DNA from 3 places in the Arthrobacter sp. Soil_C_60 genome. Region 2 is predicted to be linked to each of the others. Evidence: predicted binding sites of a transcription regulator. Region 2 holds the regulator's gene; each other region holds the start of a gene.

Region 1 (9,593 bases), on a different contig from region 2:
GTCCCTTTGATTGCCCCGCTGCCATTAGCAGCAGCGACGAAGGCAGAATCCAGGGTTCCTACCATTCCTGGAGTTCCTTCACCACCGACGAGGACCCCTCGGTCTCCGGCGATCCCTGCAGGCGAATCGGTGTTCGACTCGGTTGCATCGGTTCCGGCATTAGTCCCGGTGGAGGTGTCGCCATCCGGAATCCCGGTATTGCCGGAACCCTGCGTTCCAGCTACGCCGTCTCCGTCGTTGCTGTCTCCTCCGGTTGCATCTTCGTCAGTTGCATCGCCGCCGGTGACGTCTGACCCTGGAGTACCGTCACCGTCCGAGTCAGGATCCGTTGCATCCTCATCAGCGGGGTCCGATCCTGGTGTTCCATCGGTATCCTCAGCACCGCCGGTTCCATTGCCCACTGTTCCAGCCAGGCAGCCATTGTCACCTGTCGCAAAGCCTCCAAGGACCAGCGCGGCATCCAGACAAATGTCGGCAATTACGCCAAATCCGTCGCCGTAGCCAGCGTTCACGACCGTCTCCACCTCGGCAACAAGGTCTCCGGCAACATCAGTGTCGACGTTGCTGAAATCATCGGTACCGATCACTTCGCCGATCACCAGCGTTGCATCCGCAAGTACGTCCGCATCGGTGGCGAGCAGACCGTCATCGCTACCGGTGCCGCTCTCCGCAGTACGGCACGGCAACCCGTCCGCCGACAGCCCATCACGCAATAGAGCCACATCAGCATCAAGGCAAACGTTAGCGGCAACGTCGACCAGGCGGTCTTCGTCAAGCGCCACGATTACATCCGCGGCAGCGTCAATGTCGGCAGCCGCAACATCCTCGACCACCACATCGGCAGCCGCATCCTCCTCGGCAATGACACCGTCATCGCTACCGATATCGCCCTCCGCAGTGCGGCACGGCAACCCGTCCGCCGACAGCCCATCACCCAACAGAGCCACATCAGCATCAAGGCAAACGTTAGCGGCAACGTCGACCAGGCGGTCTTCGTCAAGCGCCACATTTACATCCGCGGCGGCATCAGCGTCGGCAGCAGCAACATCCTCGACCACCACATCCGCAGCCGCATCCTCCTCGGCAATGACACCGTCATCGCTACCGATATCGCCCTCCGCAGTGCGGCACGGCAACCCGTCCGCCGACAGCCCATCACCCAACAGAGCCACATCAGCATCAAGGCAAACGTTAGCGGCAACGTCGACCAGGCGGTCTTCGTCAAGCGCCACATTTACATCCGCGGCGGCATCAACGTCGGCAGCCGCAACATCCTCGACCACCACATCGGCAGCGGCGTCCGAGTCGGTCACTACTGCTGGGGCTTCATCCTTTTCTTCGACCGTTTCAGCAGCATCATCAGTTGCTTCGGCCGGAGCGACTTCCTCGGTGCCTACCGTCGCTTCTGCCATCACTTCCGCATCAGCTTCGACGGTAGTGTCAGCGACCACCGCGTCAGAATCGGCGAGTACGACATCGGCTTCGGCTTCTACATCCGCAACTGCTTCCACCTCCGCTTCCGTCACCTGAGGTTCTTCGGCAATCGCATAGTCCTGTTCTGCTGTCCCGACGGCAACGTCAGCATCCGCAACTAGGACTGCGTCAGGTTCTACGGCCTCGGGTTGCACCGCCTGGGTGCCGGCAGGTTCGGCTATCCCGACGGCAACGTCAGCCTCCGCAACCACGGCTGCCTCAGGTTCCATGGCCTCCGGCGCGGGCTCTGCTTCCACGGGAGCGGCATAGTCAACCGCGTCGCCGTCAAGTTCCACGTCGGCCATTACATCGGCCACTGATTCGGCTCCAAGCAGTTCGGCGTCGAGATCCGCGTCTACCTTGAAACCGCGGACCTCGGCGTCCACATCCGCTACGGCATCGAGCCCGACGTCGTCGGCGATGACATTCAGGTTCGTATCAACTGCCACTGTGCTGTCCGGAGCAACCGCAGGCTCCGGTGGTTCAGATTCCGCGGCTGAAGCAGCCGCTGTACCGAGGACGAGAAGTCCTCCGCTAAAGACGACGCTGCACAGCGCCGTCCGCATTGTTCTACGCATCGTTGTTCTCCTGATTGAATCTGTCGCCGCCCTGTTGCGGGTGGCCATGGTCCTTGTACTGCCGGTAAAAGGGCAGCGTGGACCAGAATCAATCAGGAGAGGAACCGGGATCCGAAGAACGTGAAGCGGGCAGACTCCAGGCCGAGCCATGGGCAGTACCCGAATTGGCTAACGGCGCGAGCAGATTAGAAAAAGGCACGTCAGCAGCGCCTTGGCCGGCGGATGCACTTCCGCCAGCGGCAGCAGTGCCGCTTCCGCCAACGCCTGCTGGGACGGCGGGCGGCGGAGCCGCGACGGGCTGGCCGGGATACGACTCCACGGCAGCACTATGGGCATCCTGGTCCGCGACCGCTGAAGGTGTGTGGGAAATTTGGGCCAAGAACTGGGCCGGAGTTGGTTGAGGTTCTGCCCGAGCGGGCGCTGCTTCGTGCTCGTCTTTCTGGCGGTTGTCCGATGTACCAGCGGCGGTATCGGCGGGAGCGACTTCGGCAGGGCCATCCGCCAGCTGGTTGCTGGGAACCTCAGCTACCGCAACGGAGACAGATGATGCATCCGCGGTCGGGCCGTCTTCGACCGGATCGACGACGGGAGCAGCAGCTTCGATCACCGGGGCGGTAGCAGGTGCTGCTGCTTCGACGACAGGTGCCACAACAGGTGCCGCGGCTTCGACAACCGGAGTGATTACCGGTTGCACAGCGGCAGAACCCGTCTCAACGACTGGTTCCACTACATCTGCTGCCGTTTCGAGCACCGGCTCGGTCAGGGGCGCGGCTGCTTCAAGGACAGGATCGGATACGGAGGCAACAGCGCCAGCTACCTCGTGCGCTGCCGCCGTAACCGGCTGCGCGGACTGGGCGACGGACTCCGAAGCAGCGCCCACAGGAGCGGCGGCCTTTTCGACAACCGGGGCGACCTCTTCCCCCACGGCCGCAGGTTCTTCGGTAACGGGTATGAGCTCCTCGGTGAGCGCCGCCGTCGTGCTTTGGGTTTCTGAACTGAGCACTTCCGTCAGAAGTCCGTCGTCAGCATCCGCGGCACTCGCGCCGGCGATCCCGAAAAGAGCGAATCCGGCGGTGGCTGCAGCTGTGAGCACGACCTTGCGCACCAGGACTGGAACACGGGACAGCGGCTCAACGCGCACCGTGACCACCCCCGTGACGACCAGTTTTGCTACCGAATTTCAGGCTACGTCCGTTGGCAGCACCAGTCCAGAGGATTGGGTGAATCGGTTGTTCATTTGTTCGCTGACAGCTATCAAAAGAGTCAGCACTCCTCCTACCTGAGTGCTAATCTATAAACGTAGTTGAGCGAAGGTGACTCAACTATGTTAGCCAAAGACAACCGCTCCGTTCGGGGCGTGCGAAGGAGTTGATGACAATGGCCATGAAGTTTGACCCATTCCGTGAACTGGACCGCGTCGCGGGAGCCCTGCTGGAAAACCGCCCGGGCCTGCGGCCGATGCCGATGGATCTGTACCGCGACGGCGACCACTACATCCTGAACGCGGACCTGCCCGGGATTGATCCGGGATCCGTTGACATCGACGTCGACGGGCAGCTGCTGACTATCCGGGCCGAGCGCACCGTGCGTGGCGCGGAAGGCGTCAAGTGGCTCACCCGCGAGCGCGAAGGCGGCTCGTTCCTGCGCCAGCTCAATCTGGGTCAGGGCATCGACATCGATGCCATCTCCGCTCGGTACGAAAATGGCGTGCTCTCGGTGTCCATCCCCGTCAGCGAGAAGGCCAAGCCGCGCAAGATCGAGGTTGTCACCGGAGCGGCTGAAACGGTGGCGGTCGATACCGCCGAAGCGACCGATGACCAGAAGTCAGTCAAAGCGTAATCCCGGTCGACGCGTGGAGTGTGGCCCCTTACCCTTCCGGGTGAGGGGCCGCCGCCTTGGGTGGCGGCCGTCGGCTGGTGGCCCGCACTCTATACAAGGTGCCCGCGTGGTGGTTACCTTCAAGCATGGGCTCAGAAGTCAAAACCAAGACGTTCAGCCGTGAGCAGCGCACCCGTTACCGTGAACGTCTGCTGGAAAACCTGGAAAGCTTCGGGCATTACCTCGCCACCGCCGAGTTCGCCGGAACCGGTTCCATTGGTATGGAGATGGAGCTGAACCTGACCAACTCGGACTGCTCCCCCGCGCTACGCAACTCCGCGGTGCTCGAGGCCATCGCCGATCCGGCTTTTCAAACCGAGATCGGCGCCTTCAACATTGAGCTCAACCATCCTGCCCTCGCCGTGGCCGGCCGGGGGCTTGAGAAGCTCGAGAACAGCCTGCGCGACCAGTTGAACCATGCGGATGAACGCGCCGCATCGGCAAAGGCCCGCATCCTCATGATCGGCATCCTGCCGACGCTCAAACGCGCCCTGGTGGAAGACATGTCCTGGCTCAGTGCCGGGAAGCGTTATGCCGCCCTTAATACTTCGGTGCTGCAGGCCCGCGGCGAAGACGTGCTGATGGACTTGCGCGGAATCGAATCGCTGTCCTTTTATGCCAAGAACATTGCGCCGGAAGCCGCCTGCACTAGCGTGCAACTGCACTTGCAGGTCCAGCCCGCCGAATTCGCGCCGGTCTGGAACGCGGCGCAGATCGTCGCCGGCCCGCAGGTGGCGCTGGCGGCGAATTCGCCGGTATTCATGGAGAAGCTGCTCTGGCACGAGACACGGATCGAAGTGTTCAAGCAGTCGATCGATACGAGGCCGCCGGAAATGCGCAACCAAGGTGTCCGGCCCCGCGTGTGGTTCGGCGAACGGTGGATCACCTCGATTTTCGACCTGTTCGAAGAGAACGTCCGCTACTTCCCCGCCCTGCTGCCGGAGCTCTCGCGGACCACCGGCAAACAGACCAAGGCCGGCGCACCGCTGCTGCCGGAACTCCGCCTGCACAACGGCACCGTCTACCGCTGGAACCGTCCCATCTATGACCCCGGCGACACCATGCCCAACCTGCGGCTCGAAAACCGGCTGCTGCCTGCCGGGCCCACCGTGGTGGATACCGTGGCCAATGCTGCCTTCTTCTTCGGGTTGGTCCGGATGATCAGGACGGCGGACCGGCCGCTGTGGTCCCGGCTCGCATTCAAGAGCGCGGCCGATAACTTCATCAACTGTGCCAAGCAGGGGCTGGAAGCCACCGTCTATTGGCCGGGCATCGGAGACATTCCGGTGGTGGAGCTGATTATCCGCCATCTGCTGCCGCTGGCCGCCGAGGGCCTGGCCGATCTTCGTGTGGCCCCGGATCTGGTCGACCGCTACATGGAGATCCTTCGCTCCCGCGCCCAGACGGAGCAGAACGGCGCCAACTGGCAGCTCAAGACCTTGCGGCTGCTTGAAGCAGGCGGGCTGGACCGTCCGGCAGCGCTGGCCGAGATGACGCGGCAGTATTCGCACAACATGCATACCAACGAGCCGGTCCACACCTGGCCGGTGGAGGGTGCGGCGGGTTAACTGCTCCGGTCAAGACGCCCGGTTTGGCGGCAGAAACCAATGGCGGCCGTGTGCCGTCACCTACGAGGGAGAGCCGATGCTGCGAGGACTCACTACTGTCAGCTTCTATGCGGAAGATGTCACGGCAGCCATGGACTGGTACAGCCAGTTGCTGGGCGTGGATGCCTACTTCGTGCGGCCGGAACAGGGCCCGCCCGCCTACGTAGAATTCCGTATCGGCGATTACCAACACGAATTGGGGATTATCGACAGCCGCTACGCACCTCACGGTGCCGCTGCATCACCGGCTGGCGCCGTCGTCTTCTGGCATGTCGACGACCTGCCGGGCGCGATGGAGAAGCTACTCGCCATGGGCGCCTCTGAGCACGAACCCATCATTGAGCGAGGTGAGGGGTTCGTGACCGCTTCAGTGGTCGACCCGTTCGGCAACATTCTCGGTGTGATGTACAACCAGCATTACTTGGACGTCTTGGGTCAGACAGGATCAGCCTGACATTGGGCAGCTAATCCCGCTCGCCCTGGGCACCCGCCACGGTTGCCTCTGCTTCCGGTGGGCTGCTGTCTGAACCCTCTGCCTCTGCATCACCCTCCGGTTGGACCGGGAAGACCACGTCCCGCAGGTACCGCAGCACCACAATTCCCACCGCGGTTGTGGGTACCGACAGGAAAGCTCCGACGATGCCGAACAGGGTGCCGCCGACCGTTACCGAGGCCAGGACCACGGCCGGGTGGATCTTCAGTCGGGTCCCGACCAGGAACGGCTGCAGGAGATTGCTCTCCAGCTGCTGAACCACAATCACCACGCCGAGCACGATCAGGGCCGTGACCCAGCCGTGGGAGATCAGGGCGATCAGGGCGGCCAACAAACCCGTTGCCACCGCACCGACCACCGGGATGAAGGCAGCGATAAAGATCAGGACGGTCAAAGGAAAGGCCAGCGGAATGCCCAGGATGAACAGGGCGGCGCCGATGAAGACCGCGTCGACCAAAGCGACGGCGGCCTGGGCCGAGATGTAGCCGGACAGGGTTTGCCAAGCCCGGGAGGTCATCGCGGCGGCGTGGACGTAGACCCGGGCGTCCGTCCAGCGGCTGGTCCAGGCGAGGAAACGGTCGCCGTCTTTGAGGCAGAAGAAGGTGAAAACCAGGACCAGCACGAAGATCACGGTGCCCGATGTGATGGCGCCCAGACCGGTGGTGATTCCCGACGCGATGTCGCCGGCGTGCTGGCGGATTTGGGATACCGCGCTGTCCACCAGGGAATTCAGGTCCGCGTTTTCCAGATTGAACGGCGGCCCCGCAAGGAACTGCGTGATCTGCCCGAGGTTCTCACGGGCCTTCCCGGCCAGCCCCGCGGTTCCCGAGGCGAGCGACGGAATCACCAGCATCAGCACTCCGACCACGGCCGCCAACGCAGCGAGCACAGTGACAAAGGCCGCCAGCGCCTTGGGCATGATGCGGCGGGCCAGCCGGTTCACCGGCCACAAGATGCTGGCCAGCAGCAGGGCCAGGATCGTCGGGAAAACCACCGACCACAGCGCACGAACCAGCCACCAGGCCAGCACCAGACCGATGGCGATGACAACGGCGCGGCCGGTCCACAGAGCCGTGCGGTCAACCCCGGCGGCGAATATCCCCCGCGCCTCCTGCGGCTTCACCCCTGGTCCGGTGGCGGACTCCACCGCGTCCGGATCGGCCTTTAGCGTGCTCGACACCGACCGGGTGGTAGACGCCTGACGCTTCGGAATAAATCGCATGCTTCCTATCCTGCCCCACTCGGGCAACGGATCCGGCACCTACCTAACGAAGACCTGACATGGTTCCACCGGACGGGTTTAGTGTGTAGGCATGAATGGTTCACGGCAGCAATCCTGACCGGGCCAATGAACACTTCCCACAAAGCAGCCATCATTGAACTGGTTGACGAAGTCCTGGTGGGCGGGGATCTGGCCGCCTTGGAACGGTTCTACGTCCCCCGGATGGTGCCGGTCGTGCGCCGCTGGATCGAGCCGTTCCGGGTTTCGTTCCCGGACGTCCGGACGTCTGTAGTGCAGTTGAGCTCGGACGACTCCTCGGTGGCCGCCCGGTTCCGCTGCTCCGGCACCCACCTCGGGATTTGGCGAGGCCACGCTCCCACCGGACGCCGCTTCAACAAGGTTGATGAAGTGTATTTCTTCACCTTCGAAGACGGCCTGATCGTGCGGGCCTGGGGACTGGAAGACTCCCTTGCCCGGTTCCACCAGCTGGGGCTCAGCCCCTGGGAACCCTAAACTCCCGCCTGCCCCAACTGCGGGCGGCCCAAATAGCGCGGGCGACTCTTTGCCAGGGGCGGTTCATGCCAAAGTACGACGACGGCCCGCACCTTTTGAACGAAAAGGTGCGGGCCGGCGTCGTACGCTTCAGGCTTTTGGCTGTGCCTGACCAGTGCCTAGCTCAGCGTGGCCAGAACTTCGTTGAGCTTGGCCGACGGGCGCATGACCTGGGCGGCCTTGGCGTCGTCCGGCTCGTAGTAGCCGCCGATGTCAACGGGGGAACCTTGCACGGCGAGCAGCTCGCCGATAATGGCATCCTCGTTGGAGGTCAGGGCGTCGGCAACGGCGGCGAAGGACTTCGCCAGCTCGGCATCCTCGGTCTGCTTGGCCAGTTCCTCGGCCCAGTAACGGGCGAGGTAGTAGTGGCTGCCGCGGTTGTCGAGCTCGCCGACCTTGCGCTTGGGCGACTTGTCCTCCAGCAGGAAGGTTCCGGTGGCGCGGTCCAGCGTGTCGGCCAGGATCTGCGCACGCTTGTTGCCGGTGGAGTTGGCCAGGTGCTCAAAGCTGACGGCCAGGGCCAGGAACTCGCCGAGGCTGTCCCAGCGCAGGTGGTTTTCCTTCAGCAGCTGCTGCACGTGCTTCGGAGCCGATCCGCCGGCGCCGGTTTCGAACAGGCCGCCGCCGTTGATCAGCGGAACGATGGACAGCATCTTCGCGCTGGTGCCGAGTTCGAGGATCGGGAACAGGTCCGTCAGGTAGTCGCGCAGCACGTTGCCGGAGACGGAGATGGTGTCCTCGCCCTTGCGGATGCGCTCCAGGGTGAAGGCGGTGGCCTCCACCGGGGACATGATCTCGATCTGCAGGCCCTCGGTGTCGTGGTCCTGCAGGTATTCCTTGACCTTGGCGATCAGGTTGGCATCGTGGGCGCGGGTTTCATCGAGCCAGAACACGGCCGGAGTGTTGGATGCGCGGGCGCGGTTGACGGCCAGCTTGACCCAGTCGCGGACCGGCACGTCCTTGGTCTGGCAGGCGCGCCAGATATCGCCCGGGGCAACCTGGTGCTCGATCAGCACGGTGCCGGAGCTGTCCACGAGCTGGACGGTGCCGGCGGTCTGGATCTCAAACGTCTTGTCGTGGCTGCCGTATTCCTCGGCGGCCTGGGCCATCAGGCCAACGTTCGGAACCGTGCCCATGGTGGTCGGATCGTAGGCGCCGTTGGCACGGCAGTCGTCGATGACAACCTGGTAGATGCCGGCGTAGGAGCTGTCCGGGAGCACGGCGAGCGTGTCGGCTTCCTGTCCGTCCGGGCCCCACATGTGGCCGGAGGTGCGGATCATGGCCGGCATGGAAGCGTCCACGATCACGTCGCTGGGAACATGCAGGTTGGTGATGCCCTTGTCGGAGTCCACCATGGCCAGTGCCGGGCCCTCTTCCAGGCCCTTCTTGATCGCAGCCTGGACGCCTTCGCGGACGTCGGCCGGCAGTTCCTCAAGACCGTTGAGGATGGAGGCCAGGCCGTTGTTGGGGCTCAGGCCTGCGGCAGCGAGCTGCTCGCCGTAGGTCTCGAAGAGTTCGGTGAAGTACGCCTTGACCACGTGGCCGAAGATGATGGGGTCCGAGACCTTCATCATGGTGGCCTTCAGGTGTGCGGAGAGGAGCACGCCCTCTTCCCTGGCGCGGGCAACCTGGGCGGCGAGGAACTCGTCCAGTGCGGCGGCGCGCATCACGGTGCCGTCGATGACCTCGCCGGCGAGAACCGGGAAGTCCTTCTTCAGGACGGAGACGGTGCCGTCGGCGGCAACAAGCTGGATCTTGATCGTGTCGTCGGCCGGAATGACCACTGACTT
Region 2 (9,593 bases):
CGCGATGGCCGTAGCCACGTGCCCGATGGCGATCCAGATCCCGGCCACCAGGATCCAGATGATGTTGCCGAGCGTCGACATGACATAGGTGCGGCCGCCTTTGTCCACCACCTTCCTGCCGAACGGCCACAGCGCGTACCCCGCAATCCGGAAGGACGCGATGCCGAAGGGAATGGTGATGATCAGCGCGCAGCAAATGATGCCGGCCAGGAAATACCCCGCCGCCAACCAGATGCCGCCCAGCAGCAGCCAGATGATATTCAGTATTGCCCTCATACACCCATTCTGGCCGCTGCGACCAATATGCGCCATCAGGTAAGGCCCTGACCAACCCTCATATGGAGTCGGTCAGGGCCTTGGCCAGCGGGCTCGTTGAGCCCCGGGCAGAACTAGCGGCTGCGGCGGGCGTTGCTGGCCGGCGCCGAGGCGCGGCGGTTACCGCGGCGCGGGGCGGACGACGAGGGCGCCTGACCGACGCCGCGTCCCTCCCCACGTGCGTTGGATGACTGCTGTCCGCCAGCAGACCCTGCCGTACGCTGCCCGGTGGCCCGCTGTCCTGTGGCAGGACGGCGCGAACGGCCGGGCTGAGCTACATCGGCGTCAGCACGACGGCCACCCGGGGCAGCGGTATTGCGCGCTGCGGGTCCGCGGCCGGCACCGTCTGCCGCAGTTGCGCGGCTTGTTCCACCAGCGGATGCACCGGCAGTGCGGCCGCGGCCACCCTGGGACCGGGCAGCGCGCTTGCGCTGGGCATTGGCTCCGGTGGACTTGCCCTGCTTAGGGGCAGCACCACGGTGGGCAGCCTTGGCATCCATTGCCGCACGGCGGGCTACCGGGTCTACCGGGGCCGCGACGTCCCCGACAAGTTTGGCCACCAGCGGAGAGGAAGCGGTCACGGATTCAAAGGCTACGTCAACGCCGGCAGCCTTCATCAGCTTGCCGACTTCGAGCTTCTGGTCCGGGATCACGATGGTGACAACCGTGCCGTCGGTGCCCGCACGAGCGGTACGGCCGGAACGGTGCAGGTAAGCCTTGTGTTCCGTGGGCGGGTCAACATGCACGACGAGTTCGATCTCATCGACATGCACGCCGCGGGCGGCCACATCGGTGGCCACCAGGACGCGGACGTCGCCCGAGGAGAACTCGGCCAGGTTCCGGTCGCGGGCATTCTGCGAAAGGTTTCCGTGCAGATCCACCGCGGGAATGCCTGAATCGGTCAGGGTCTTGGCCAGCTTGCGCGCGTGGTGCTTAGTGCGGGTGAACAGAATACGGCGGCCGGCGCCGGACGCCAGCGCCTTCACGAGCTGCTTCTTCACGGTCTGGTCCGGTGAGACCAGCACATGGTGTTCCATAGTGCTTACGGCGGCCTGCGGATTGTCCACGGAGTGGGTCAGCGGGTTGGACAGGTAGCGCTTGACGAGTTTGTCCACGCCGTTGTCCAAGGTGGCGGAAAACAACATGCGCTGGCCCTGGCTGGGAGTGGTATCGAGCAGACGCTGGACCACGGGAAGGAAGCCCAGGTCCGCCATGTGGTCCGCTTCGTCGAGGACGGTGATTTCCACCGACTCCAGCGTGAGGATCTTCTGCTTCATCAGGTCCTCGAGACGCCCGGGGCAGGCAACCACAATGTCGACGCCGGCGCGCAGCGCCTTTTCCTGCCGCTGCTGCGAGACGCCGCCGTAGATCACCGTGGTGTTCAGGCCCATTTCGCGGGCCAGCGGCTCGATGGTCGCGTTGATCTGCGTAGCCAGCTCGCGGGTGGGAGCGAGCACCAAGCCCAGCGGGCGGCCCGGCTTACGGCGGTAGGCTGCTTCCTGCTCGGCCAGCCGGGAAACCAGCGGCAGGGCAAAGGCGAGCGTCTTTCCGGATCCGGTGCGGCCGCGGCCCAGGACGTCGCGTCCGGCCAGCGTGTCCGGGAGGGTTTCCACCTGGATCGGGAACGGTTCGGTGATGCCGCTGCCGGTCAACGAGGTGACGAGCGGCGAGGGAACTCCGAGCTGCTTAAAAGAGCGCACGGCAGTAGAGGTAGTCATGAGAGTAATCAGGTACTTTCGGTCAGTGTCCCCGGCACCGGCATGGCCCAGGGTTTCGCCGAAGAAAATCATCAGACAGAGTCAACCGCTCGGCTTCTTACCTGTTGGTCAGGACTTCTGGAGAAGCGATGGAACTGCGGGAGAAATGTGAAAGCGTTCATCGACGCAGGGAACGTACACCAATGCACGCTCCAAGTAGGTCAAGTTTACCAGCCCCACGGCATCGTCCCGACCACGGCTATTCTGAAGGAGATGACTCACGAGACCAGTTCTTCCCACACACCTTCTTCCGGCGGCACCGGCAACGCTGACGGCGACACCGAAACCGCGCATGCAGCGGAGCCATTCCTGACCCGTACGGTCAGCTTTGTCCGCCGCGGCAACCGGCTGCAGGGACGCCGGCAGCAGGCCTGGAACGACTATGCGGAAAAGTACGTGATCGACGTTCCCCGGGACAAAACCGACACGTCCGTGCATCCGGACTTCGTCCTCAACGCGGACGCCGCTTTCGAACGCGAAGCACCGCTCGTCGTCGAAATCGGTTCCGGCCTGGGCGAAGCCGTCTGCCATGCCGCCGAGCAGGACCCCGCCCGCAACTTCCTGGCGCTGGAGGTTTACAAGCCCGGCCTGGCGCAAACGCTGCTGCGCGTGGGGCAAAAGGGTTTGCGCAACGTCCGGGTGGTCCAAGCCAACGCGCCGGAGGTGCTCGCCACCATGCTCCCGGCCGGTTCGGTCAGCGAATTGTGGGTCTTTTTCCCGGACCCGTGGCACAAGACGCGCCACCACAAGCGCCGACTCGTGCAGGAAAGCTTTGCCGGTTTGGCGGCGCGCGTGTTGGAACCCGGGGGCTTGTGGCGGCTGGCCACGGACTGGTCTTCCTATGCCATCCAGATGCGCGACGTGGGCGAGGCCTCGGAGGACTTTGACAATGTCCATGCCGGCGAACGTTCAGGCGCGGACAGTCCGCTGACCAAAGTCTGGGAAAGCGGCGTCGAAAAAGTGGTCGGCGGTGCCCCGGTCCGCGAGGGCAAACTGCCGGTCAGCACCGGCAACGCTAGCGAGGGTGAAGGCATGGACGACATCGGCGGCTGGGCGCCACGTTTCGAGGGCCGGGCGCTGACCAGCTTCGAGCAGAAGGCGCATGAGGCAGGCCGGGAGATTTTCGATCTGACGTACCGCCGCAGGCAGCCGTAGCCGCTGGCCGCAGGCCCCGGGCCTTCAGTCCCGCGTGACTACCGAGGCGACCGGGACGGCGGCGTCATTCTTGATCTCGACCCTGACGATCTCTTCAGTTCCGACGTCGGTAGCTGCCGTGAGCCGGGCTCGGCCTGCGGGCGTTGCCTTCCACGTGGCCACCTGGCGGGCCTTGCCCGTGGAGTCGGTGACCCAGAGGGACAATACACCGCTGTCGGGCAGCTGTTCGCCGTCCACAGCCAGCTCGGTGCCCCACCGCTTGTACACCAGGTCCAGATCCACCTGCAGGCCGCGGGAGGAAGCCATCGTATAGCTGTCCATCTCCTGCTCCGGCGCCGTGACCATCGGTCCGACAACCGCACCGATGATCAGCGATGCCGCGGCGACGGCGGCAACCAAGCCAGCCACCCGGCGTCGTGCTTTGCGACGGCGCACCGCCAGTTCGTTCAGCAACCGCTTGGTATTCTGCTGGATTTCTTCAATGGGCGGTTCCGCCAACTCCAGCGCTTCGTCCCGCGGCACGGCGTCAAGCATGCCTGGAAGGCTCTCCAGTTCCGCGGCCTCCTGGCGGCAGACCGGGCAATCGTTGAGATGAGCTTCGAAGGCCCTGGCCTCATCCCGCCGGAGACCACCGAGGATGTAAAGCCCGAGCAGTTCGCGCAACTGCTCATGGTCGGCCTTCATCGCTTGACTCCCATTTCATCGAGCACGGACCGTAGAGCCTTCACACCGTAAAAGGCACGCGACTTGACCGTCCCCAGCGGCACGTGAAGTTCCTCGGCCGCCTCGGCGGCGGTGAGCCGCTGGTAATGCAACGCCAAAATGACGTTCCTGTGGTCCACGCTGAGCCTTGTCAGGGCTTCCTCCATAATCACTTTGAGCAAGAGCCGGTCCACTTGGTCGGCCGTTGCCAACTCTTCTTCCGGCATGTTTGTTTCCTGGGCCCTGCTGCTGCGGCGCCGGTGATTGTCGATAATGACGTGCCGCGCGGTCCGGTACAGGTAACCGCGCATGTTCTCGACCTCCGGGCCCAGTTTCCAGACGCGCAGGATCGTCTCCTGCACTACGTCTTCGGCCTGGTCCGGGTCTGAAGTGGCGGCCAGCACGAACCGCCTAAGTGCCGCCGCATGGTCGCGGTACAACTGCGCGACCGCTTCTTCTTCCATCGACATCGACGTTCCTCCTGACCGGACAGCCCGGGTTCCGGAGCCCTCCGCAATCAGGAAGACGTGCCCAACAACGGAATGGTTCACCGGTAGGGAAGAAGAACATCCCCCAGGCGTTGAACCATTTTCGCCCGGCACTACGTCTTTGCCAATAGCGGCCTGCAACGGGCGGGCCGGGACCGAGCGCAGCCCGGTTGATCGTTAGGAATTCCTCATGAAAATCAAACTCAGTGGTGCTGCTGCCCTTATGACCGCAGCCCTTCTCGGCCTCACAGGATGCGGAGGCGGCGACGAATCAGGCACGGAAGCCCCGCCGCCGGCCGAGGAAACGACCGCCATGCCCGAGACCACCGAATCGGCACCGGGCGGGGCAAGTGCCCCGGCCTCCGGTGAAGCCGGTGCGATGGCTGGTTCCCAGCTCATGACTGCCGAAACCGATCTCGGTGAGATTGTGGTCGATGGCGAGGGAATGACCGTCTACTACTTCACCAAGGACGAAAAGGATTCCGGTGTCAGCAACTGCACCGGCGACTGCCTGGTCGCGTGGCCGCCTGTCCTGACGGAAGGCGATGCCCCGGAAGTTGAAGGCATCACGGCGGAAGTCGGAACTATTGACACCCCTGATGGCAAGAAGCAGGTGACCATTGACGGCATGCCGATCTACTACTGGCAGAATGACAAGGCCCCGGGAGACGTCGACGGCCAGGGCGTCAACGACGTCTGGTATGTAGTGGCCCCGGATGGCGAAATGATCCGCTGAAAGAACGCAGATTAGTCTTGGTTCCCGATTGAAACCAAGACGTGGCAGGGCATGATCGATACAACCGAGGCCCTGCTCCTTCGTCAGACAGGCGGAGGGTCCGACGCGTGGGTGGACGAGGCCAACAGGGCCGGAGTATCCACCCGGGCGGGACTCTCCGCCTGTCTGACGTCCCAGGACATGACTGGTTACAGCGCCATGACTGCAGTGAACGCGCTGCCGGGTGGTTCATTACGGCCGGGCCCCATCTCCACAGGGGCCCTTACACACCTGCCCTGTCCACATGGCTTCGGCGCGGCCTTCGGATCAGGCGTGCCTGCGCCTAGCGTCGACCGTATGAGCACAACCGAAAAGAACCATCTCGCAATTGCGCAGATGCAGGCGGAAGACCGGCCCAGGGAGCGCATGGCCCGGATGGGCATCCGCAGGCTGAGGGACGCGGAGGTGCTGGCGCTGGTCATCGGATCCGGGACGCGGGATGCCAGCAGTCTGGAACTGGCGCAGTCGGTCCTCAAAAGGCTCGGCGGTCCGGCCGGGCTGCAGCTCGCCGACCCCGGGGAACTTCAGGAAGTGCCCGGTGTCGGCGCTGCTCTGGCCGCACGGATCGCCGGCGCCATGGAGTTATCGCGGCGGGCAGCTCTCAGGAGTGCGGGCGCCAGACCACCAAGGCCTGGCTCCGTGGCCGCGGACGCTTCCCGCGGGCCAGAGTAACAACGTCTCCGGCCAGCCCGGCGGCGAATACCCGGCTCGCTTCCGTTCCACTCTGCCGCCGCGTGCTTTCGAGCTCGGCGGTCAGTTCCTGCACCCGGGAGCGCAGCGCGTTCACCTGGTTCTCCAGCTCCAGGATCCGCTTGATGCCCTCAAGCGACACGCCTTCCTGCGACAACCGCTGGACCTCCCGCAGGGTGTCCACGTCGCGTTGCGAATAGCGACGCTGGCGGCCACGCTGCCGGGACGGTGAGACCAGGCCCAGCCTGTCGTACTGGCGCAGGGTTTGCGGATGCATCTCCGCGAGCTCTGCAGCTACGGAGATCACAAAGATAGGCGCGTTGCGGTCAATACCCATTGCTCTCTCCATATCTGTCGGCTAAAGCCTGGCTTTGGCTGCCAGGTTCGCGCGGGGATTCGCATCCCCTGTGGCCGCGGCGAATGCCTTGACGGCTTCTTCCGCTTCCTTGTTCAGGTTTTGTGGAACAACGACGTCGATGGTTACCAGCAGATCCCCGGTCGCCTTGGCCGTCTTCACACCGCGTCCCTTGACCCGCAGGGTCCGTCCCGAAGGCGTGCCGGCCGGCACCTTCACTTTCACCGCTTCGCCGTTCATGGTGGGAACTTCAATCTGCGCCCCCAACGCCGCCTCGTCGAAGGTCACCGGGACATGGATCCGAAGGTTGTCAGCGTCGCGCGTGTAGAAGCTATGCGGCTGGACATTCACGGTCACCATCAGGTCGCCGTTGCCGGCCGGACCGGGCTGGCCTTTGCCGCGGACGCGGACTTTTTGACCGTCCTTAATACCGGCGGGAATACGGACGTCAATGACTTCACCGGAAGGCTCACGCAGCCCGATGGTGGTTCCCTTGATGGAACCGGCAAAGGAAATGCTGGTGGAGGCGGTCCGGTCCGCACCCTTGCGCGGGGGCGCCTGCGGCGGCTGGAACCCGCCCCCGAATCCGCCGCCGAACAGGTCGGCGAACTCGGGCGGAATATTCCCGTTGCCGAATCCGCCGGCGGAACGGCTGCGGGTACCCTGGCCGAACATATTGCCGAAGATGTCCTCAAACCCGCCGCCGCCCGGCGCGCCCGCTCCGCCAGCGGTAAAGCGGGCTCCGCTGCCCATCGCCCGGATGGCGTCGTACTGCTGGCGCTCCTCTGGATCGGAGAGCACCGAATATGCTTCGGAGACGTCCTTGAACATCTTTTCAGCCGTGGCGTCAGAGGAGTTCGTGTCCGGATGGTACTTCCGGGCAAGCTTGCGGTATGCCTTCTTGATGTCGGCATCCGACGCGTCCTTGGAGACACCAAGGATCTTGTAGAAGTCCTTCTCGACCCAATCCTGGCTAGCCATTCAGGCGCCTCCTTTCGTGTAGTTCAAAGTCTATGGTGGCCCGAGAGCCGATGAGAGCCGGGGACGTCCCTACGACGTCCCCGGCCTCGTTCGGAGCTACTCGGCCGGTACAGCCACAATCACCTGGGCAGCACGCAGGACGCGCTCCCCGGATTTGTACCCGGTCCGCAGGATCTGGCTGACCGAATCAACCTGGACATCCGCGCTTTGCTGCTGCATCAGCGCTTCGTGGATATTCGGATCGAACTCCACGTCCGTCTCGGAGATCGGTTCCAGGCCGTAGACCTTCAGGACGTTTTCCAGCTTGGCCGCGATTGCGGCGAAGGGTCCGTCCTCGAGGTCGCCATGCTGGCGTGCGGCATCGATGTCGTCAAGTACCGGAAGCAGTGAGTTGAGAACGCCGATGATGGCCATCTGGCCGGCCACCGCGCGGTCCCGTTCCACCCGCTTGCGGTAATTGACATACTCCGCTTGAAGACGCAGCAGGTCATTCCTCAGCTCTGCTGCTTGTTCCGAGTCCGCGCCCTGGGCTACCGACTCCCCCGCGGGAACGTCGGTGCTGTTCAGGATTGCCTCGGCCTGGGACAGAGCGTCACCCTCAACATCCTCGGTCGCGGGAGCCTCCGCGGCGGCAGCCTCCTCGGCTGCCTCCGCATCGGCAGGTGCTTCCTGGCCACGGACCTTGCCCGTCTCCGGGTCAATCTTACGGTTGTCGCGGAAGCTCACCGGCTCTGACTCGTGCTCGTGCTCGTTACCGTGGTGGGGCATAGTTACTTCTTCTCTTCTTCCTCGTCGACAACCTCGGCGTCGACGATGTCCTCGTCAGCGTTGGCAGAGCCCTGTCCGGCGGTGCCGTCTGCTCCCGGTGCACCCTCGCCGGCTGCGCCGGAGGCCTGGGCCTGCGAGTAGATGGCCTCGCCGAGCTTCGTCTGGGAAGCCTGCAGCTTCTCGAACGCGGACTTCACCTCGTCGTCGTTGTCCTGCTTCTCCAGTGCGGATTTCAGGGCATCAACGTCGGCCTTGACCTCGGTCTTGACCGCTTCGGGCAGCTTGTCGTCATTGTCGGCGAGCAGCTTGTCCACGGAGTAGGCCAGCTGCTCGGCGGAATTGCGGACATCGGCGGCCTCGCGGCGCTTCTTGTCCTCGGCTGCGTGCTCCTCGGCCTCGCGGACCATGCGGTCGATGTCATCCTTGGACAGTGCGGTACCGCCCGTGATGGTCATGGACTGCTCGGCGCCGGTGCCCTTGTCCTTGGCGGAAACGTGCACAATGCCATTGGCGTCGATGTCGAAGGTGACCTCGACCTGGGGCACGCCGCGCGGAGCCGGCGCGATGCCGGTCAGCTCGAAGGTGCCCAGCGGCTTGTTGTCCCGCGTGAACTCGCGCTCGCCCTGGAAGACCTGGATGGCCACCGACGGCTGGTTATCGTCCGCCGTCGTGAAGGTCTCGCTCCGTTTGGTCGGGATCGCGGTGTTGCGCTCGATCAGGTGCGTCATGATGCCGCCCTTGGTCTCGATGCCGAGGGACAGCGGGGTGACATCGATGAGCAGCACGTCCTTGCGCTCACCCTTCAGCACGCCGGCCTGCAGGGCAGCACCCACGGCGACGACCTCGTCCGGGTTTACGCCCTTGTTCGGCTCCTTGCCACCGGCCATTTCCTTGACCAGGTCGACCACGGCGGGCATGCGGGTGGAACCGCCGACCAGAACGATGTGGTCAATGTCGGAAACCTTGATGCCGGCTTCCTTGATGACGTCGTGGAACGGCTTCTTGGTCCGGTCCAGCAGGTCCTTGGTCAGTTCCTGGAACTTGGCACGGCTGAGGTGCTCGTCCAGGTGGACCGGACCCTCCGGGGTCACCGAGAGGTACTGCAGCGAGATATTGGTGGAGGAAGCCGAGGACAGTTCCTTCTTGGCCTGCTCGGCAGCTTCCTTCAGACGCTGCAGGGCAATCTTGTCCTTGGACAGGTCCGCACCCTTGGACTTGGCCTGCTGGAGCAGGAAGTCCACAACGCGCTGGTCCCAGTCGTCGCCGCCGAGGCGGTTGTCACCCGACGTGGAACGGACCTGGATGGTGGAGAAATCATCTTCGTCCTTGCCAACTTCCAGCAGCGAGACGTCGAAGGTACCGCCGCCGAGGTCGAAGACCAAGATGAGTTCATCTTCCTTGCCCTTGTCGAGGCCGTAGGCCAGTGCGGCAGCCGTCGGCTCGTTGACAATACGCAGGACGTTCAGGCCCGCAATTTCGCCGGCTTCCTTGGTGGACTGGCGCTCGGCATCGTTGAAGTATGCCGGAACGGTGATCACAGCGTCGGTGACCTTCTCACCCAGATAGGACTCGGCGTCGTGCTTGAGCTTCTGCAGCACGCGGGCGGA
Region 3 (9,593 bases), on a different contig from region 2:
CCGGAGATGCCGCTGTCACGGGGTACCAGGTTTCGGTATACGATACTGCGGGAGCTGCGGCCACCGGCATTCAACAACCCGCTGAAACAACGGCACGTACCCAGACCGTCACCGGCTTGACTGCTGGCACCGAATACCAATTCAGCGTCAAAGCCAAGACGGCCGCCGGAGGTTGGGGCGCTGAAGCAGAAAAGGTGAGCGCGACCCCGCAGGCTGTTACTGATCGCCTCACCATCGGCACCGCCAGGTACCGCGCCGGTGATGAATTCCGCGTCTCAGGCACTGGATCGCAGGTAGGCGCTACAGTCACCGTCCACCGCCCCGACGCCCAGGGCAATATCGGCGCAGCGATTCCCGGTGCGACGGCGCGCGTCCTGGCAGGAGCTGTTGCCGGAACCGGCAACTACTCTATCCGTCTCAGGGACAACACCGTCCCGGCCAGCAACCCCGGCCGAATCTGGGTAAAGTCCAGCGGCGGCGGAACTGCCGGCCCCTTCACAGTGGCAAATCGTTAGTCCCCTTCCCATAACAGAGGACCTGCCCGCCGGATCACCCCGGCGGGCAGGTCCTTTGTCGCGTTCGATTCAGCGTTCTACGGCGGCAAGGATGGCCTTGCCGAGCTCGGCAGGTTTGGTGAACTGCGGCCAGTGCCCCGTGGGCAGGTCCACATACTCAACCTCGCGGATTCGCGCCAGCTCCGCCACATAGGGATGGCCGGATGCGATCCATTCGGTAAGCACTGACGACGGGAACTCGCACGCGATGACGGTGGCCGGAACGTCGTAGCGCCGCTCGTCGGTCAAGTGCTGTTTGTCGTACGCGACCCCGCGCGGCTGTGGTATGGCCCGTGCACGGAAAGCCGCCCGAAGCCCGTCGTCCAGATCCACAAGATCAGCTTCGTCAAAGCCGTCCCAGGGAGGCAGCGGAATCTCATCGCCCTCCGCCGGCAGTTCGTCGTTGATGACGCCGCCGTCCGCCAGCGGACCGCTGTCCACGTAGACAGCGCGAGCCACGCGCTCCGGTCGCGCATCGACGACGCCGTTGATGATGGCACCGCCTCCGGAGTGGCCGACCAGCACTACCTGCCCGTCAATCCCATCGACCGCCGCAACAACGGCGTCGATATGGTCCCGCAACCCGATACCCGCCCGTGATGCGTTCACGGACTCCAGCCCAGGCAACGTTAACGGGTGGACTGCGTGGCCTGCCGCGACCAGCGCCGGCGTGACCTCCGACCACGAGGAAGCGTCCAGCCAGATTCCGGGAACAAGGATGATATCCATGCCCGGTACCCTACGCGGGCCCAGTCGCAAATGGTACGCATCGGCCCGAAACTGCTGCCGCCAGCCCGCAGAAAAGAGCCCGCAATCAGGACGGGAGATACCCGATCTTTTCGAGGCTCCCGGATCTAGACTTTAAGCCGAACCGCAACTTCGCCGGTCCGGTGGACGAGAGGAATAGACATGCCGCTCTATCTTTCAAAGTTCAGCTACACTCCGGAGACCTGGGCCAGGTTGATCAGCAAGCCCGAGGACCGGCGCCAAGCCGCACAGGCGTACATCGAGGCGGTTGGCGGCAAGCTCCACGGTTTCTGGTACGCCTTCGGTTCCTATGACGGATACACGCTGTGGGAAGCCCCGGACAACGTTTCCATGGCCGCCGTGGCGCTCGCCATCACCGGAGGCGGCGCGCTAAGCACCTTGGAAACAACCGTGCTGATGACGGTCGACGACACGATGCAGGCACTGCGGCACGCAGACCAGGTCCGCTACCGCGCTCCCGGCACCTGATTTCAAAAACGTACGACGGCGGGACTTTCGGCCCGATTTTGCCCAACCAAGGCTTCGCCAAGGTTATTTTCAGCTTGCATTCAGCTTCCGCTCCTACCTTGAGAAATCTCATTTCGGATCTGCGGTCGGAGGTCATCCATCCTCCCCGCAGGGGTTCCGGGGTTATCCCGTCGGGACGGGGCATCCGGAAGGGGAAATTCACAGCTGAGGGCGTTTAGCCCGATGGGAAAGTGTGCCAGGAGACGACGACGTCTTCGCGCCTCGATCCCGTTTATATCTATGCATTGGGGCAGAACTATGAACAACAACACCTTGAAAGTCGTAACCGCCGCACTAGCAGCCGCGGCACTCGTAGCGTTGGGAGCTGGCCCCGCGTCGGCGGCACGGAGCAGTTACGGAGCGCATGTTTACAAAGATTCCGGGTCTGTCTACGAGTACAACATGGTGACGACTCCCAACTCGAAGTTAATCGTCCAGTACAACGAGCACAGCGGATACGGCAAGGACTCGTCCTTGAAGAGCGCCAGCCATGGCCATGAACTCATGGACAACGAGGGAACCAAAGAAACGCACGGCAAATACTCGTACTCCGACAGCAGCGGGTCCAAGTCCGAATACTCATTCCATGCCTCCAAGGGAAAGACCCAGGAACGTTCCCGGTCCAAGGGCGGGCACTAGGCGCTATGCGTGCGGCTCACTGCAGGTCCTCCCCTGCTTCCCGCGGCTCGGTGAAATCGCAGGTACCGGGATGGCGTTCGGGCAGGAGGCACGTACGGCCGGTTGGAAGGTGAAGGTTGGCACAGCGGCCGGCCCGCGCTACGTCTTCGCGGACATGCATGTTGGCCAGGTCGGGCCGTTCCTGACCAACCTGATGAGGCTGAGGAGCGGTGGGATCTGGTTCTTGGGCGTTCATCTCTACCAACCGATCTTCGTAGTGGACGGTTTGTGCGGATTCCAGCCACAGCGGGCGCTGCTTCCAGTCTGGCGTCGCCAGGTTAACCTCGGATGTCGCCCGGATTGTCTTTCGATGACGGATGTCACCAGCGAATCACAGACCTGAGCCAACTTCGCTCAATTTTTTCAGGCAGGCGGAATAATTCTCCAGCCTCAGCGTTAACATGAGTCGAAGGTACTCAAGTTCCTGAGGAGGATACATGCCATTGTTCTTCGGACCCGCCGCATCAGGCAGCGGCTCATTCGACGAATTCCTGGCCCGCTACCTGCAGGGCCAGCGGGCCGCACAGGCCCGGCGCCCCATCGACATCACCCGGCTGCTGAGCCGACGCTCGCATGAGCTGCTCAGCCACGCGGCCCGCTTCGCCACCGACCACGGCCACTCCGAGGTCGACGCGCTGCACATCCTGCGCGTCATGGTGGAACAGGAGCCGACCGCCAGCCACCTCAAGCAGGCCGGCGCCGAGCCAGCCGCCATCGCCAAGGCCGCCGAGCAGCGACTGCCGGGAGAATCGGACGAAAAGCCGGACACTCCGCCGTCGCTCACCCAGTCGGCCCAGCGCGTACTGCTGGACGCCCACCAGGTAGCCCGCTCCTTCGGGTCCACCTACATCGACCCCGAACACCTCTTCATCGCATTCGTCCTTAACACGGAGTCGCCCGCAGGACAGGTGCTGGCTGCGGCCGGCGTCACGCCGCAGTCGCTGCAGGAAGGCGCCCGGGAAGTCCAGTCCAACGGCGCGGGCAACCGCCAGGGCTCAAACACGGCCGCCGAAAATTCGGAAACCCCGATGCTGGACCAGTTCGGTACGGACCTGACCGCTTTGGCGCGCGAGAACAAGCTGGATCCGGTGATCGGCCGGTCGGAGGAAATCGAGCAGACTATCGAGATCCTGGCCCGGCGCACCAAGAACAACCCGGTGCTGATCGGCGAAGCCGGCGTCGGCAAGACCGCCATCGCGGAAGGCCTGGCGCAAGCGATCGAGGCCGGCGATGTTCCTCAGCAGTTGCGCGGCAAGCGCGTGGTCTCCCTCGACCTGCCCGGCATGCTCGCCGGAACCCGCTACCGCGGCGACTTCGAGGAGCGGCTGACCAAGACGATGGACGAGATCAGCGCCAACAGCCAGAGCATGATTGTGTTCATTGACGAGCTGCACACTGTGGTCGGCGCGGGCGGTTCGGGCGAGGGCGGCATGGATGCCGGCAACATCCTCAAGCCGCGGCTGGCCCGGGGCGAACTGCACCTGGTCGGCGCCACCACGCTCGGCGAGTACCGCAAGATCGAGAAGGATCCGGCACTGGAACGCCGCTTCCAGCCGGTCACGGTCGGCGAGCCCAGCGTCGAGGACGCGGTCCGGATCCTCGCCGGGCTGAAGGACCGTTACGAGGAACACCACGGCGTCACCTACACCGACGAGGCGATCCGCGCCGCCGTCGAAATGTCCGCCCGGTACATCACCGACCGCTTCCTGCCCGATAAGGCGATCGACCTGATCGACCAGGCCGGCGCCCGGCTGAGCCTGCAGCGGGGTCCGCGGGTTGACATCGCGGCACTACGCGAACAGGCCGCAACTCTGGAAGCGTCCAAGAACGCCGCGGTGGCCGAGGAGCACTACGAGGAAGCCTCCCGCCTGCGCGACGAGATCGAGGCGCTTAACCAGCAGATCGCCGCCGCCGAGGGTACACAAGCCGGCCACAGCGCAACGGAAGCTAACGACGGCGGGGCGAGCGCCGGCGTCGTACGCTCACCGTCCGTGGTGGGTGAGACCGAGATCGCGGCGATCATCGCCCGCGCCACCGGCATTCCCGCCGCACGGCTGACCGAGGGCGACCGCGCGCGGCTCGCCCGCCTCGAGGAAGACTTGCATCAGCGGGTCATCGGGCAGGAGGACGCGGTGGCCGCCATCGCCAAGTCCGTGCGGCGCAACCGCACGGGCATGGGTGACGAGGGCCGGCCCGTGGGCAGCTTCCTGTTCCTCGGTCCCACCGGCGTGGGCAAAACCGAGCTTGCCAAGGCGCTGGCCCAGTCGCTGTTCGGCGACGAGAAGGCCATGGCGCGCTTCGACATGAGCGAGTTCGGCGAGCGCCACACCGTGAGCCGCCTGGTCGGGGCTCCCCCGGGCTACGTCGGCTACGACGAGGCCGGCCAGCTGACCGAACGCGTGCGGCGCCAGCCGTACTCCGTGGTGCTGCTCGACGAAATCGAGAAGGCCCACCCGGACGTGTTCAACCTGCTGCTCCAGGTGCTCGACGACGGCCGCCTCACCGACAGCCAGGGCCGCACCGTGGACTTCCGCAACACCGTGGTCATCATGACCTCGAACCTCGGCTCGGAGTTCCTGGCCAGCAAGGGCGGCGCCCTGGGCTTCACCGCGAACAACGACGGCGACGGCTTCGGTTCCGAACCGGAGCTGCGCGCCCGGGTGATGGGCCGGCTGCGCGAGAGCATGCGGCCGGAGTTCATCAACCGGATCGACGAGATCGTGCTGTTCCGCAAGCTCAACCAGGAGCAGCTGCGCGAGATCGTCCGGCTACAGCTGGGCAAGACCGAGGCCCGGCTGCAGGACCAGGGCATCGGCCTGGCGGTCAGCGAGGAAGCCGTGGCCTGGATCGCCGAGGCCGGTTACGAACCGGAGTACGGCGCCCGGCCGCTGCGCCGCGTCATCCAGCGCGAGCTCGATGACCGCATCGCGGACCTGCTGGTCACCGAGGCACTGCGCGACGGCGGGCGGGTCACCGTGACCGTCGACGGCGGACAGCTGCGGGTTTCCGCAGGCGTGGCAGCACCGATGGCCGCGTAAGGCCTGCGGCACCGTTGCCTGAGCGGTCAGGCACCCAAAAGAGCCGGCCGGGAAGAGTTGCATCTTCCCGGCCGGCTCTTTGCCTAATCTGACCAGCAGCTACCTAAGCAGGCGGGTTCTTACCCTTTTCTTCCAGATCCTTAAGCCGTGCGTGCCGTAGAGCCTCGAACTCCCGGTCCTTCCTCAGTTCCATGACCAAGCATGTTCCGAGGAGGGCCACGATGACGGTGAAGGGCAACGCTGAGAGCATCGCCGCCTGCTGCAGGGCCGTTAGCCCGCCGACCAGCAGCAGGAGAACGGCGCAGGCTCCGGTCAGTCCGCCCCACAGCCCGAGGACCGGCTTGCTTGGCTCCAGGCTTCCCTTCGAGGACAGCATGCTCAGGACAAACGTGTTCGCGTCGGCACCCGATATGAAGAAGAGTGCAACCAGGACAACCGTGACCACTGCTGTGAGCTGGACGAGCGGCAGATTCTCCAGCATTGCAAAGAATGCGCTATTGATGTTCTCAGTTGTCGCCGCACCGATGCCTGCGCCGTTCATGTCCATCTGAATGGCGGAGCCGCCAAAGATGGTGAACCAGGCGAAGAAGACCAGACTGGGCACGCCGAGCACGCCTGCCACGAACTGGCGGATGGTGCGACCGCGGGAAATCTTCGCCAGGAAGACTCCGACGAAAGCGCCCCAGCTGAGCCACCAAGCCATCATGAAGTAGGTCCACCACTGCATCCACTGCAAATCGTCCGGGGTGCTGGGGGTTATCAGGCTGACCTGCAGGAAGTCACTGAAGTACTGCCCGACAGACCGGAAAAACAGGTTGGAAATGAAGTTGGTCGGGCCGGCGATGAAGACATAGATGGCTAACGCCAACGAAAGTGTCATGGTGATCTGGCTGATGTACTTAATGCCACGGTTCACGCCGGAGAGCGCCGAAAGGGTGAAGAGGACAGTCACCACAGCAATAATCAGAATCTGGGTGACCAGGCCGGACGAGACACCGAAGACACGTCCCAGGCCCTCGGCGATCTGCGAGGCGCCCAGCCCCAGCGAAGTGGTGGTGCCGAAGAGAGTGGCGATGATGGCGAAAACGTCGATCATCTTGCCGAACCAACCGTCCACCAGCTTGCCGAAGATCGGGCGCAGCATCGGGGAAACCAAGCCGGGGCGCTTCTTGCGGTGGGTCGAATACCCGATCGCCAGGCCGAAAATTCCGAAGACCGCCCAGGCATGCGGGCCCCAATCGAAGAAGCTGAACTGCATGGCCCGGACTGCGGCTTCCATCGTTTCGGGCTGCGCCAGGGCGTGCGGCGGGGCCATGAAATGGGAAATGGGTTCCGCCACACCGTAACTAATGAGGCCGATCCCCATCACAGCCGACAGGATCATGGCCAGCCACGCCCACGTACTGTATTCGGGCCGGTCTGTATCGGAGCCGAGTCGGATCCCACCAAAGCGGCTGAAGCCCAGGTAGAGCATGAGACCGATGCACAGCAGAGTCACCACCAGGTAGCTCCATCCCACGGAGGCTGCCACCCAGTTCATGCTGGCCGTCATGACGTCGCCCAGACTCTGAGGCGACACCGAAGACCACAAGACAAAGGCCGCGATAAGAGCGATGGACGACCAGAAAACGGCACCAAGGCGCGTTGTACCGGCGCCGTTCGTCTCGTCGGGCAAATTATCTTGAGGCATGTCATCCACCGTCGGACGGGTGATTTGTTGAACCATGAGTGGTCTCCGAATCTCAGGAGTAGGGCGTCGCACGGACGTCAGAGCTGGGACAGGCCTTCGCTGTCGAAGAAGCGGCCTGCCTGATATACCATCGGCGACGTCTCGCTCACTTCTGCGTGGCGGACGCGGCAAATAAAGATGGTGTGGGTTTTCGCCTGGAAGCGTTCCCGGATCTCGGCTTCCAGCGCCGCGGAAGATCCGTCGATCAACGGTGATCCGCTGGGGCCTGCGTGCCAGTCCAGATCGGCAAACTTGTCCGCCGATTTTGAGGCGAAAGTGGAAACGGTGTCTTTTTGCTGGTTGCTCAGGATGTTGATGCCCAGGTGGCTGGAGGCGAACAGGGCGGGGTAGGTGGAGGATGTTTTCTGGATGCAGACCATGACCAGCGGCGGTTCCAGCGAAACGGAGGCGTAGGCGTTCACCGCAAGCCCCTTGGGAACGCCGTTTTCGTTGGTCGTGACAACGGTAACGCCGGTGACGAACTGCCGGTTGAAGGTCTTCATGATCTCAAGGTCCGGCTCACCCGCGAGCGAATCGACGACGACGGCGGGGTCTGCCGGTGCCATCGCGTCACCCAGATGGCGGATGCCGAGGGACGCGAGCAGCTCACTGCTGTCCCAGGTAACGGTTTCCTGCTTGATCCGGCCGTTTTCCATGGTCAGGAAATTGGAACCCCGCGTCTGCACCTGGCGTCCCGTGGGCGGTACGCCCATGAACGGAGCCGTGTGCGTCCCGGTCGAGGTCCAGAAAATCGCAGCGGTCTCACCGTTGACGACCACAGCATCGACCGAAGTCACCAGATCCGGGAATCCTTCCCTGATCGCCAGGATCTCATTTTGGTGCTGCGTAAGGCTGGAGGCCTTGCCGCTGCCCTTGCTGACCCTGATGTAATCCGGAGTGACCAGCGCCCCAAGGGCCTGCACTTCTCCGCGATCCCAAGCGGCTTCCCAAGCGTTCGCTACTGCATTCTCAAAAGTCTGTTGCATGGCAGACAGCGTAATCTGCATCACGTGCAGAGGTCAACAGATAGATCAAGAATCTACAAAAGTGCCTAAATTATGCGGATTCTCTTCGGCAAACACTCCGCGCACTTGACGACGTGATGCATGCAACATAATCTCTCATGTATGCAACAGACGATCGTGAATCAGCCGGGCAGAAACGGTGCCCTCCAGGGAGAGCCGCTGCTCGACAAGGTGCGCACCCTTATCCTCGGCGGCGACTATCCACCCGGAGCCCCAGTGTCCGAGGTCTTCCTCGCGCAGGAATTCGACGTCAGCCGCACTCCCATCCGCGAGGCGTTGAAGCAGCTGCAGCATGAAGGTCTGGTGGAGATCCGCCCGAAGGTGGGCACCTTCGTCCGTGAACCCACGCGACGCGAGATTGTCGAACTGTTCCAGCTCAAGGAAAGCTTCGAAGGACTCGCAGCAGGCCTGCTGGCCCGCCGGGGCAAAGTACGGGAGATCTCCATCCTTGAACGCAACGTGGAGGAGTCCGACGAAGCCGCGGCCGAGCAGGACGTCGAACGCTATGCCGAGCTGGTCCACGAGTTCCATCACACGATCATCACGGGTGCGGACAACAGCAAACTTGCCGAGCACTACGAGCGGCTGATGAACCAGCTGGCCTACCACCGGCTGGTACTGCGCACGGCCGGCCACCCTGGCCGCATCAGCTCCTCCACCTCGGAACACCGCACCGTGCTGGCCATGATCAAAGACAAAGACCATTTCGGAGCCGAAGCGGCCATGCGCAACCACGTCTATGCATCTTCCCGCGAAGTGCTGACGGATTCGCGCGACCAAACTGACTGAAGACTTCCTTAGCTAGACCATTTTTGAGCCACCCTGAAAGGACCAACCATGCGCTTTTCGATTTTCCACGGCCTCGGCGCCCCCGGCGATCTGGCCAACTACAACCAGCATATGAAGGACGCCCGCGAGTACGCGGTAGCCGCTGAGAAGTATGGCTTCTGGTCCACTTGGTACACGGAGCACCACTTCGGGCACGAGGGGCAGGAGCTGACCCCGAACCCAATCATGATGGGTGTCGACATTGCCGCCCGCACCTCTAAGATCCGCATCGGCCAGGCCGCCTCGATCGTCACCTTCTGGCACCCGCTGCGGCTTGCCGAGGATCTCGCGCTGCTGGACCAGCTCTCCGACGGCCGCCTCGAAGTAGGCGTGGGCCGGGGTCTGTATGGCCGCGAAGCACTGAACCTGAACCCGGCGGCCGATCCGCGCGACCAGAAAAAGAACCGCGCGCTGTTCGCTGAGACCATGGAGATCCTGCAGAAGGCCTGGAACAACGAGTTCTTCA

What was found. The regulator HspR, encoded in region 2, represses chaperone genes until heat shock. The targets are predictions, from matches to a motif close to AAGTTGAGTCNNNNNGACTCAACTT.
Region 1: a site for HspR is predicted at 3,352-3,376, ahead of AC3A4M_RS06410 (Hsp20/alpha crystallin family protein). Genes of this name have one in related genera too.
Region 3: a site for HspR is predicted at 2,906-2,930, ahead of AC3A4M_RS09030 (ATP-dependent Clp protease ATP-binding subunit). Genes of this name have one in related genera too.

What each region holds. Positions count from the first base shown of each region.
Region 1 covers NZ_JBDGKM010000002.1:570,818-580,410, forward strand. The annotation lists gene AC3A4M_RS06400 (LPXTG cell wall anchor domain-containing protein) at 1-2,051, opposite strand, end outside; gene AC3A4M_RS06405 (hypothetical protein) at 2,140-3,192, opposite strand; gene AC3A4M_RS06410 (Hsp20/alpha crystallin family protein) at 3,429-3,890, shown strand; gene AC3A4M_RS06415 (glutamate-cysteine ligase family protein) at 4,016-5,497, shown strand; gene AC3A4M_RS06420 (VOC family protein) at 5,574-5,990, shown strand; gene AC3A4M_RS06425 (AI-2E family transporter) at 6,001-7,209, opposite strand; gene AC3A4M_RS06430 (ester cyclase) at 7,378-7,764, shown strand; gene AC3A4M_RS06435 (NADP-dependent isocitrate dehydrogenase) at 7,923-9,593, opposite strand, start outside.
Region 2 covers NZ_JBDGKM010000009.1:16,832-26,424, forward strand. The annotation lists gene AC3A4M_RS16825 (YccF domain-containing protein) at 1-276, opposite strand, end outside; gene AC3A4M_RS16830 (DEAD/DEAH box helicase) at 390-2,033, opposite strand; gene trmB (tRNA (guanosine(46)-N7)-methyltransferase TrmB) at 2,286-3,227, shown strand; gene AC3A4M_RS16840 (zf-HC2 domain-containing protein) at 3,252-3,911, opposite strand; gene AC3A4M_RS16845 (sigma-70 family RNA polymerase sigma factor) at 3,908-4,399, opposite strand; gene AC3A4M_RS16850 (COG4315 family predicted lipoprotein) at 4,608-5,153, shown strand; gene AC3A4M_RS16855 (UPF0758 domain-containing protein) at 5,490-5,864, shown strand; gene AC3A4M_RS16860 (heat shock protein transcriptional repressor HspR) at 5,794-6,219, opposite strand; gene AC3A4M_RS16865 (DnaJ C-terminal domain-containing protein) at 6,241-7,218, opposite strand; gene AC3A4M_RS16870 (nucleotide exchange factor GrpE) at 7,315-7,986, opposite strand; gene dnaK (molecular chaperone DnaK) at 7,989-9,593, opposite strand, start outside.
Region 3 covers NZ_JBDGKM010000003.1:471,127-480,719, reverse strand. The annotation lists gene AC3A4M_RS09050 (fibronectin type III domain-containing protein) at 1-515, shown strand, start outside; gene AC3A4M_RS09045 (alpha/beta fold hydrolase) at 585-1,283, opposite strand; gene AC3A4M_RS09040 (GYD domain-containing protein) at 1,464-1,790, shown strand; gene AC3A4M_RS09035 (hypothetical protein) at 2,088-2,468, shown strand; gene AC3A4M_RS09030 (ATP-dependent Clp protease ATP-binding subunit) at 2,945-5,545, shown strand; gene AC3A4M_RS09025 (BCCT family transporter) at 5,649-7,235, opposite strand; gene AC3A4M_RS09020 (flavin reductase) at 7,313-8,260, opposite strand; gene AC3A4M_RS09015 (GntR family transcriptional regulator) at 8,402-9,088, shown strand; gene AC3A4M_RS09010 (LLM class flavin-dependent oxidoreductase) at 9,137-9,593, shown strand, end outside.